One region of the Rhodoferax sp. GW822-FHT04A08 genome, then DNA from elsewhere that is predicted to be linked to it. Evidence: predicted binding sites of a transcription regulator. Region 1 holds the regulator's gene; each other region holds the start of a gene.

Region 1 (3,276 bases):
GTCCGTGTATGTGGCTGGCATTACTATTTTTTCCATAGCGGCCTGCGTGTTGCTGCTGTGGTTCAGTGGTAAAGCCAAGGCAATGACCTCCCACGACAACACCACCGGACACGTGTGGGACGGCGACCTGCGTGAAATGAACAACCCCCTGCCACGCTGGTGGGTGGGCCTGTTCGTCATCACCATCATCTTTGCAGCCGTGTACCTGTCTCTGTACCCCGGTCTGGGCAGCTCTCCTGGCAGCTCCGGCTGGACGTCGCATGGACAGTATGACGCCGAGGTTGCCAAGGGCAATGCTGAAGTGGCGCCTATCTACGCCAAGTTCATGGCCATGAAGGTGGAAGACGTTGCCAAGGATCCTCAGGCACATGCCATTGGTGAGCGTCTGTTCATGAACAACTGCTCGCAGTGCCATGGCTCCGATGCGCGTGGCGGCAAGGGCTTCCCCAACCTGACTGACAATGATTGGCTCCATGGTGGCACACCCGAGAAAATCGTGGAAACCATCACCAAGGGCCGTGTTGGCAACATGCCTTCGATGGCAGCCGCAGTGGGCACTTCTGACGACGTCAAGAATGTTGCCAACTATGTGCTGAGCCTGTCTGGCAGCCCGCACGACTCCGTGCGTGCCAACCTGGGCAAGGAAAAGTTCGGTGTGTGCGCTGCATGCCACGGCCCAGACGGTAAGGGTATGCAAGCGGTGGGCTCTGCCAACCTGACCGACAACATCTGGTTGCACGGTTTTGGTGAGCAGGCCATCATCAACATGATCACCAACGGCAAGACCAACATCATGCCCGCCCAGGAAAATAAGCTCAGTCCTGAGCAGATCCATGTTGTGGCTTCTTATGTCTGGGGTCTGTCCAACCTGGGCACTGCTCAGCAGTAAGTCGACTCAGTAGCAGCTTCTACCCTGGCAGTGTTTCGAGTCCTGACTCGAAGTCCTGCCGGGGTTTTCTCTTTCAAGTATTGAATGCAAGGAACCGATATGAGTCAGCTCGCCAATGCACCAGAAGCCCAACCATGGTGGAAGTTCGGTCACGTATGGATGGTTGTGGCAGGTCCTGCCATCGTTGTTGTGGCAAGTTTTATCACGCTGTATCTGGCCATCAGCCGACCAGATCCTGTAACGGATGAAAACTACTACCAGAAGGGACTGGAAATCAACAAGACGCTAGGTGGTACACCGTCCAGTGCCGCACCTGCGATGGCTGCAAGAAATCACGCAGCTACTGGCGTCCCCAAGCCCGTGGACGCCCCCTGAACGCTACTTAGCTGCAAACCTTCGGGTTGACGATTTCACGCAGCGCGTCCGTGTTCAGAATGCGGACGTGGCGTTGTTTGACCTCGACGATGTTTTCTTCGACGAACTTGGAGAAGGTGCGGCTGACCGTCTCCAGCTTGAGGCCCAGGTAGCTGCCAATTTCTTCACGCGTCATGCGCAGGACCAGCTCCGATTGAGAGAATCCGCGAGCGTGCAGACGCTGCACCAGGTTGAGCAGGAACGCCGCCAGGCGTTCTTCAGCGCGCATACTTCCGAGCAGAAGCATCACGCCATTTTCGCGCACGATTTCCCGGCTCAGAATTTTGTGCACGTGGCGCTGCAGTGCTGAAACCTCGCGCGACAGTTCCTCGATTTTCTCAAACGGCATGACGCACACTTCTGCGTCTTCCAGTGCTACGGCGTCGCAGGTGTGGTGCTCCTGGACGATGCCGTCCAGGCCAACAATTTCGCCTGCCATCTGAAAACCCGTCACTTGGTCGCGGCCATCTTCGGAGGCAACGCAGGTCTTGAAGAAACCTGTGCGGATCGCATACAGGCTGGTGAATCTCTCGCCATTGCGAAACAGTGTGGCGCCGCGCTTGACTTTGCGGCGACTGCCCACCACTTCGTCAATACGCTCCAATTCGGAAGGGGTCAGCCCCAAGGGCATACACAGTTCACGCAGATTGCAGTTGGAACAAGCGACCTTGATGCCGTGGGCACTCATTTCAACCACGTTGCCCGCCGGCCTGATGGAAATCGCGGGATGGGCTTCATCCGGTAGATATGCGTTCATGTGTTCTTCCTTATCTCACCTGATCCAAATCAATTATGAACCTAAATTTCGAAATGTCATGTATTCGAGACCTTGATTCACATCAAACTATCTGTTTGCATCTTCAGGCACATTGTCGGGGATATGTCCTGGAGTACCTATGAATTCTGTCGTATCCCCCGTCACCGAAGACTTGCTGCGCCAATACGACGTTTCCGGCCCGCGCTACACCTCGTATCCTACCGCCGACCGCTTCGTTGAGGCCTTCAATGCAGAAGATTATTCTCAGGCACTGACACAACGCCGCAGCGGGCCTGCTGCTTTGGCGTTGCCGCTTTCGCTTTACATACATATCCCATTCTGCGAGTCGCTGTGCTATTACTGCGCATGCAACAAGATCATCACCAAGCACCACGAAAAGGCTGCCGAATACCTGACCTACCTGGAAAAAGAGGTGGCTTTGCATACCCAGTTGATTGGAACTGCACAGTCCGTAAGTCAGTTGCACCTGGGCGGAGGCAGCCCCACCTTTCTGAGCGACGATGAGCTTCGCGCCGTCATGGCGATGCTCAAGCGCAATTTCACCTTTGTCCCCGGTGGGGAATATTCCATTGAAATAGATCCCCGCACCATCGATGCCAAGCGGCTGGATACCCTGGCCGAGCTGGGCTTCAACCGCCTGAGCTTCGGCGTGCAGGATTTTGACCCTGCGGTCCAGAAGGCCGTGCACCGTGTGCAGCCAGCCGAGCAGGTCTTCTCCTTGGTGGCAGATGCGCGCAGCCGTGGGTTTGAATCCATCAATGTAGATCTCATCTACGGCCTGCCCAAGCAAAGCCCTGAGTCGATTGAGCGGACCATTGCCCAGATCATCGAGCTGCGTCCGGATCGCATCGCTTTGTACGCCTACGCCCATCTGCCGGAACGCTTCAAACCGCAGCGCCGCATCAACATTGCCGAGATACCGAGCGGCGGCTCCAAGATTTCCATGCTGTCGCGTTCCATGGCCGCACTGATGGAGGCCGGCTACGTCTATGTGGGCATGGACCATTTCGCCTTGCCGGACGACGCGCTGGCCGTGGCTAAGCGCCAGGGACGTTTGCATCGCAACTTCCAGGGCTACAGCACGCAGCCCGATTGCGATCTGATCGCCCTGGGTGTATCGAGCATTGGGCGAATCGGCGCTACCTACAGCCAGAATGCCAAGACGCTGGAAGAGTATTACGACGCCCTGGACCAG
Region 2 (3,276 bases), on a different contig from region 1:
GCGAACTGCGAAGTGACCATGCGCACTTCTGTCCGGTCCTCCTGCATCTCCTTCAACAGAAATGCCGACGGCGGATCGGACGACTGTGCCAGCGCGTCAAACGCAATCAGACCCAGAAGACTCAGAGCAATAAAAATTCGCATACAAAAGGCAGCTGTACGGAAGTGGCGCACGAGTCTAATTCAGTGGTATTGCCTCCTGTTCGCTCTTTACATTTTTTCACTCGGAGGCAACGTAAAGACGTAGCTTGCGTAGCGGCGATTGAGCGTCGGCGAGATTAAGTTTGACTTAATTCTTGGCAACGTAGACTGGCCCATTCTCTGGAGCCAGAATGAACGCAACCATAGGACTTTTCACTGCAGCATTCCTGATTCTGCTCAGTCAGCACCTGCATGCCGAAGACACAACGCCGGCAAAGCAAGTAGATACGCTGGTGAGGCTTTCGGGCATCCGGCCGAATCCCGGCAGTGGGCATGACTTCTTTGTGTCCAAGCACGGACGGGAATGGTCATGCTCCAGTTGCCACACCACGGATCCCACGGGTCTGGGCAAGCACGTCAAGACCGGCAAGGTGATTCAGCCCATGGCACCGGCAGCCAATCCAAGCCGCTTTACCGATGTCACCAAGACGGAAAAATGGTTCCGCAGAAATTGCAACGATGTGATCGGGCGGGAATGCACGCCCGAAGAAAAGGCCGATGTCCTGACGTGGCTCTTGAGCCTGAAGTAGCAGACCGCCATGCGCGGCAACCTGTTGAAGATCAAACCCATCTGATCGGAAGTCGATAGCATCTGGACCAGGGAATCGGCGCGCCCGCCATTCCGTTAGTCAAAGAAGGTCTATTTGTGATTCCCATCAAAACCGCATCTGCCTGGCGAGGAACATCGGACTGCCGCAACTGTGCAATCAGGGAGATGGTCCTGTTTGCAGATTTGGATGAATCCGATTTCTCGAAGATTCACGCCCCGATTGATGATCTGGAATATGCGGTGGATTCGGTGCTGCTGCAGGAAGGAGACCGCGCGCCAGGTCTCTTTACCGTGAGATCGGGAATGTTCAAGCTGGTGCGAACGACCAGCGACGGCCGCGAACGCATCGTGCGGGTAATGCGCCAGGGGGATGTCATTGGTCTGGAAGCGCTGGTGCACGGCAAGATCGACACGAGCGTTGTCGCCTTGACCGCTGCATCCGTCTGCCGGATACCGCTGGAAATCATTCAGTCGCTGGCCGTGCAGTCCCCGCGCCTGCATCAGAGTCTGATGCGCAAGTGGTCCCACAATCAAAAGGAAGCGGAGGACTGGTTGGCAGACCTGAATTACGGCACTGCCCGCCAGCGCGTTGTCAATTTCATTCTGAAAATGCGAAGCCCCACCGACATGCAGCTCGTCACGCTCTTCAGTCGGGAAGACATCGGGGCGATGGTCGATTTGAAGATGGAAACCGTCAGCAGGGAAGTCAGTCAGCTTGTGCGCAACAAAGTTCTGGAACCACTGGACAAGCAGGGCCGTACCTACCGCATCATCAACCTCGCCGGCTTGTCGACTGACTGATTGCACGACCCGCTATTTTTCGTTGTTGCGGGCGGCCTCGTTCACTTTATGCTTGAAGTACCAGAGGAAGAAAACCGCCATCCCCAGCATGAAGCCAATGCCGCTGATGCTCATGATTCCGTAGTCGGTGGTGAACAGATCTGTTAGCAATTTCATGTCAATCCCCTTAAAGGTGTGACACGAGTGTCCCTGCCGACCTGGTGACGTCGATTGATATTTATCACCCGACACCTGCCATTTTTTGGGATGCTTTGACGCAGGTTACTTAAGCAGAACTTAATGCGCCGCCGTTGTCACTGAATTGACATACATGAAAACTACCTTCGGGTTCCCTTTACTCAGGTGTTCTCATGAATCTCACATTCAAAAAAATATCGGTTGTCGCCGCATCGCTGTCGACCCTTTGCGCTGGTGGTCATGCATTCGCGCAGGAAGTCACAGGCGCTGGCGCCAGCTTCCCTGCACCGGTCTATGCCAAATGGGCTTCCGACTACAACAAGGCCACGGGCGTAAAGGTCAATTACCAGTCCATCGGCTCGGGCGGCGGCATCAAGCAGATTGACTCCAAGACCGTGGACTTCGGCGCCTCCGACATGCCGCTCACGGACGACGTCCTCAAGTCGAAAGGCCAGCTGCAGTTCCCCACGGTCATGGGTGGGGTGGTGCCTGTCATCAACATCAAGGGGCTTGAGCCCGGCCAGATGAAGCTCACCGGCCCTGTGCTGGCCGATATTTTTCTGGGCAAGGTAGCCAAGTGGAACGACCCTGCCATCAAAGCCTTGAATCCCACGCTGGCACTGCCTGACACGGACATCGCGCAGGTGCGTCGCGCCGACGGCTCCGGCACCACCTTCATCTTCACCAACTACCTGAGCAAGGTCAGCCCCGAATGGAAGAGCAAGGTGGGTGAAGGCACGGCGGTGAACTGGCCCATTGGTGCTGGCGGCAAGGGCAACGAAGGCGTTTCGGCCTTCGTCAACCGCATTCCCAATTCGATTGGTTATGTGGAATATTCCTACGTGAAGCAGAACAAGATGAACTACGCCATCCTGCAGAACGCGTCGGGCAATTTCGTCCATCCCGACGAGGCAGCCTTCAAGGCGGCCGCTGCCGGCGCCGATTGGAGCAAGTCGTTCTACCAGATCCTCACCAATGAGCCAGGCAAGGAAGCCTGGCCCATCAGCGGAGCCACCTTCATCCTGATGCACGAAAAGCAGGACAAGCCTGCCAATGCAGCCGAGGTGCTGAAGTTCTTCAACTGGGCCTACGCCAATGGCGGCAAGGCGGCCTCGGATCTGGATTACGTCCCGATGCCGGCCACCGTGGTGGCCGCCATTCAGAAGTCCTGGGGCGACATCAAGGACAACGCTGGCAAGCCCGTCGCCTTCAAGTGAAGCGCTAGCGCAGGTGATGCACCGCAGCCTGCCGATACACCGGCGTATCCAGGCCCTCAAAGCGGGCCTTGAGTTGCAGGGACAGAAACTGCGAGTAGTGCCGGCTCTGGTGCAGGTTGCCGCCGTGAATCCAGAGCTGCGGCTGGTTGGTGGGCTTCCACATGTTGCGAAGCTCGCCTTCCCATGGCCCAGGGTCCTTGGTGGTGCTGGAGCCCAGACCCCAGACCTTGCCGACGCGGTTGGCCACATCGGGTGAGACGATGTCGGCCAGGAACTGGTTCATGGAGCCAAATCCGGTGGCGTACACGATCAGATCCGCGGGCAGCTCGGT
Region 3 (3,276 bases), on a different contig from region 1:
GCAACCACCGCCGCACCCTGGCGCAGCAAGCTGACCAAGCGCAACTTATGGTGGGGTGCCAAGCGCGCGCAGATGTCCACCTGCTGCAGGCGCGCTTTCAGGGCCTCGTCTTGCAGGCTCTCGATCTCTGTGCCGGTGATGACTTCCGGACGTTGCGACAGCCCGACCAATTTGGCTATGGCCAGTGCCGTGGCAGGATGGTCTCCGGTCATCATGATGACGCGGATGCCGGCTTGCCTGCACTCGCCCAACGCGGCAGCGACTTCGGGCCGAGGTGGATCGGCTAGGCCAATGAGGCCCAGAAACTCGAAGTCGAAATCATGCTGGCTGGTCGGGTGCACATGCTCCGGTGTGGCACTGTCCCAGCGACCGCAGGCCACGCCCAGCACCCGCAGTCCGCGCTGGGCCATGGCCTCTACCTGCAGGCGAATTGCATCGCGCCGCGCCGGCTCCAGATGGCACAAATCGGCCACAGCCTCGGGCGCGCCTTTGGTGGCCAGCAGATGCTGTTGCGGGTCTGCGTTGGTGAACACCCGCGTCATGGCCAGGATGTCCTGGGACAGGGGGTATTCCACTTCCGGCACATGGCCATCATGCACGTGCTCGGTGCCTTCCAGCCACTGGTGGCCGAACTGCTGGATGGCCTTTTCCATGGGGTCAAACGGGTCGCCCGGCGTGGCCAGCATGGCGAATTCAGTCAGCCGGTGAAACAGTTCGGGCATTTCCTGGGCGCCCTCGGGCGTGAAGTGCTGATCCTCCAGGGTCAGTTCGGCAACGGCCATACGGTTCTGGGTGAGCGTGCCCGTCTTGTCCACGGCCAGTACGGTGATGGCGCCCAGTGCCTCCACTGCACTGACACGGCGCGTCAGCACTTTCTGCTGTGCGATGCGCCAGGCACCCAGGGCGAGAAAGACGGTGAGGATGACCGGTATTTCTTCCGGCACGATGGCCATGGCCAGCGCAATGCCCGTGAGCAGACTCTCCAGCAGGGTGTGGCCGTCCCACAACCAGTTCAGGCCGATCTGCGTCGCGGCAAGACCGAATGCGCCCCAGCCCAGCCGGGTTACCAATGTGCGCGAACTTTGCTGCAAAGCCGAGACCGGTTCCACCGTGGCTGCCAGGTCGGCACCGATGCGCCCCACCGATGTCTGCTGCGCGATGGCAGTGACTTCGGCCCAGGCCATGCCGCGTGTGACCACGGTGCTGGCAAACAGGTTGGTGCTGCCATCCGGCAGTTTGGCAATGGGCACGGACTCGCCGGTCAGCAGCGATTCATCGACTTCCACCGAGCCCCTCAATAACTTGGCGTCCGCCGCAACGCGATCGCCCTCGAGCAGTACCAGCAGATCACCGCACACCACATCGCGCCCGGCAATGCGTTGTTCCTGTCCACTGCGGATGACCAGGGCACGCGGTGCCGACAGCTCGCGCAGGGACTCCAGCGCCCGTTGGGTCTTGCGTTCCTGCGCCAGGGTGATGCCAATCACCACCAGCACAAAACTCAGCAGGAAGATGGCTTCGGCCTTGTCACCCAGCGCCAGATAGATGGCGCCGCCTGCGAGCAACATCAGGAACATGGGTTCGGTCACCACGTCACGCACAATCGCCCAGGTCGACTTGGGCAGATTGCCCGGCAGCAGGTTGGGGCCGTCAGCCTCCAGGCGGCGACGCGCTTCCTCCGGACTGAGTCCGTCCAGGCGGGGTGCGTCCGTCATTGGGTCTGACTGCGGTTGTTGTTGCATATTCCTGCTCCTGCGGACCATCATAGGCAGACGGTTGGGCTCCATGTCCTGTTTCGGTCGACCTTCATTGACTTTAGGCAATTCAATGGTCGTTGTGTGGCCGCCAAAGACTTCAAACTGTCAAAAAAGCATCACCAAATTGCAGTGATTGATCTTTAGTCTAGCGGTGTGAAAACCACAGACGACCTCCTCATTGAGTCCTTCGCGGCGCGGCAGTCGAGTATGCGTATTGCCGTCGTGACGGAAACCTTTCCACCAGAAGTCAACGGCGTCGCCATGACGCTGGGGCGCATTGTGGAGGGACTGCTGAACCGTGGCCATGCCATTCAGGTTGTGCGGCCGCGCCAGGCACGCGAAGCCAACGATATGCGCGAAGGCCTGGACCAGGTGCTCTCCAAAGGCATACCGCTGCCCACCTATGGCGAGTTGCGCTTTGGTCTGCCCTCCAAGAGCCGTCTGGCCAAGCTGTGGGGCGAGCGCAGGCCGGACATCGTGCATGTGGTGACCGAGGGCCCGCTGGGCTGGTCCGCCGTGGCCGCAGCACGCAAGCTGCACCTGCCGCTGACCAGCTCGTTTCATACCAATTTCCATAGCTACTCGCAGCACTACGGCATGGGCATATTGAAGTCGCCCATCGAGAGCTATTTGCGCAAGCTGCATAACCGCACACAAGCCACCATGGTGCCCACGCGTGCCATGCTGCAGGAGCTCAAGGGCCGTGGCTACGACAACGTCACGCTGGTGTCGCGCGGCGTGGCCATTGAACTCTTCAAGCCCAGCCGCCGCTCTGAAGCCCTGCGTGCAAGCTGGGGCGTGCAGCCGGACGACCCGGTGGTGATTCTGGTGGGTCGCCTCGCCAAGGAAAAGAATGTGGGTCTGGTGGTTTCGGCCTTCCGTGCCATCCAGGCCAAGCAGCCGCGTGCCAAGCTGGTGTTTGTGGGCGATGGCCCCTTGCGCAAGACGCTGGAAGAGATGTGCCCGGACGCACACTTTGCCGGCATCCGCAAGGGCGAGGAGCTGGCGGCGCACTACGCATCGGGTGATCTGTTCCTGTTCCCCAGCCTCACCGAGACGTTTGGCAACGTGGTGCCCGAGGCGCTGGCCAGTGGTTTGGCCGTGGTGTCGTATGCCAATGCCGCCGCGCAGGAACTCATCATCCAGAACCACAACGGCATCCTGGTGCCCAATGGCGATGAGCTGGCCTTCGTGAACGCATCGGTGGAGTTGGCCATGGACCGAGCCCGGCAGCAGCAGATGCGTGAGGTCAGCCCGCGCAGCGTGGCCTATCTGGCCTGGGGCGCGGTGTGCGAGAGTTTTGAGGAAGTGCTGCGCGATGTGCTCGCACGGCATGAGCAGCAATTTGGCATGGTGGATGGCATCCACCTGCCCGGATCAATGGCTCCAGCGAAGGAGCGCCTGACCCATCCGCACGTGAGTCCCTTGCTCTAGTCCTTCGCACAGGGCAAACCCGGCGGGTGCCAGAACGATCACCGTAGACCCATGCTGGAACCAACCCATCTCTTGACCCTTGCCG

What was found. The regulator FNR, encoded in region 1, switches genes on or off when oxygen is low (the NO sensors DNR and NnrR bind a similar motif). The targets are predictions, from matches to a motif close to TTGATNNNNATCAA.
Region 2: the regulator FNR is predicted to act here: its motif matches at 1,853-1,866, upstream of AC1RMF_RS11355 (DUF3149 domain-containing protein).
Region 3: the regulator FNR is predicted to act here: its motif matches at 1,810-1,823, upstream of AC1RMF_RS08005 (cation-translocating P-type ATPase).

Annotation. Positions count from the first base shown of each region.
Region 1 covers NZ_JBXAMW010000001.1:768,282-771,557, forward strand. Annotated here, with positions in the region: gene ccoP (cytochrome-c oxidase, cbb3-type subunit III) at 1-889, shown strand, start outside; gene AC1RMF_RS03600 (FixH family protein) at 989-1,264, shown strand; gene fnr (fumarate/nitrate reduction transcriptional regulator Fnr) at 1,272-1,991, opposite strand; gene hemN (oxygen-independent coproporphyrinogen III oxidase) at 2,200-3,276, shown strand, end outside.
Region 2 covers NZ_JBXAMW010000004.1:353,282-356,557, reverse strand. Annotated here, with positions in the region: gene AC1RMF_RS11370 (cupin domain-containing protein) at 1-143, opposite strand, end outside; gene AC1RMF_RS11365 (DUF1924 domain-containing protein) at 332-730, shown strand; gene AC1RMF_RS11360 (Crp/Fnr family transcriptional regulator) at 847-1,551, shown strand; gene AC1RMF_RS11355 (DUF3149 domain-containing protein) at 1,564-1,707, opposite strand; gene pstS (phosphate ABC transporter substrate-binding protein PstS) at 1,902-2,945, shown strand; gene AC1RMF_RS11345 (NAD(P)/FAD-dependent oxidoreductase) at 2,950-3,276, opposite strand, start outside.
Region 3 covers NZ_JBXAMW010000003.1:177,269-180,544, reverse strand. Annotated here, with positions in the region: gene AC1RMF_RS08005 (cation-translocating P-type ATPase) at 1-1,742, opposite strand, end outside; gene AC1RMF_RS08000 (glycosyltransferase family 4 protein) at 1,965-3,191, shown strand; gene asd (archaetidylserine decarboxylase) at 3,135-3,276, opposite strand, start outside.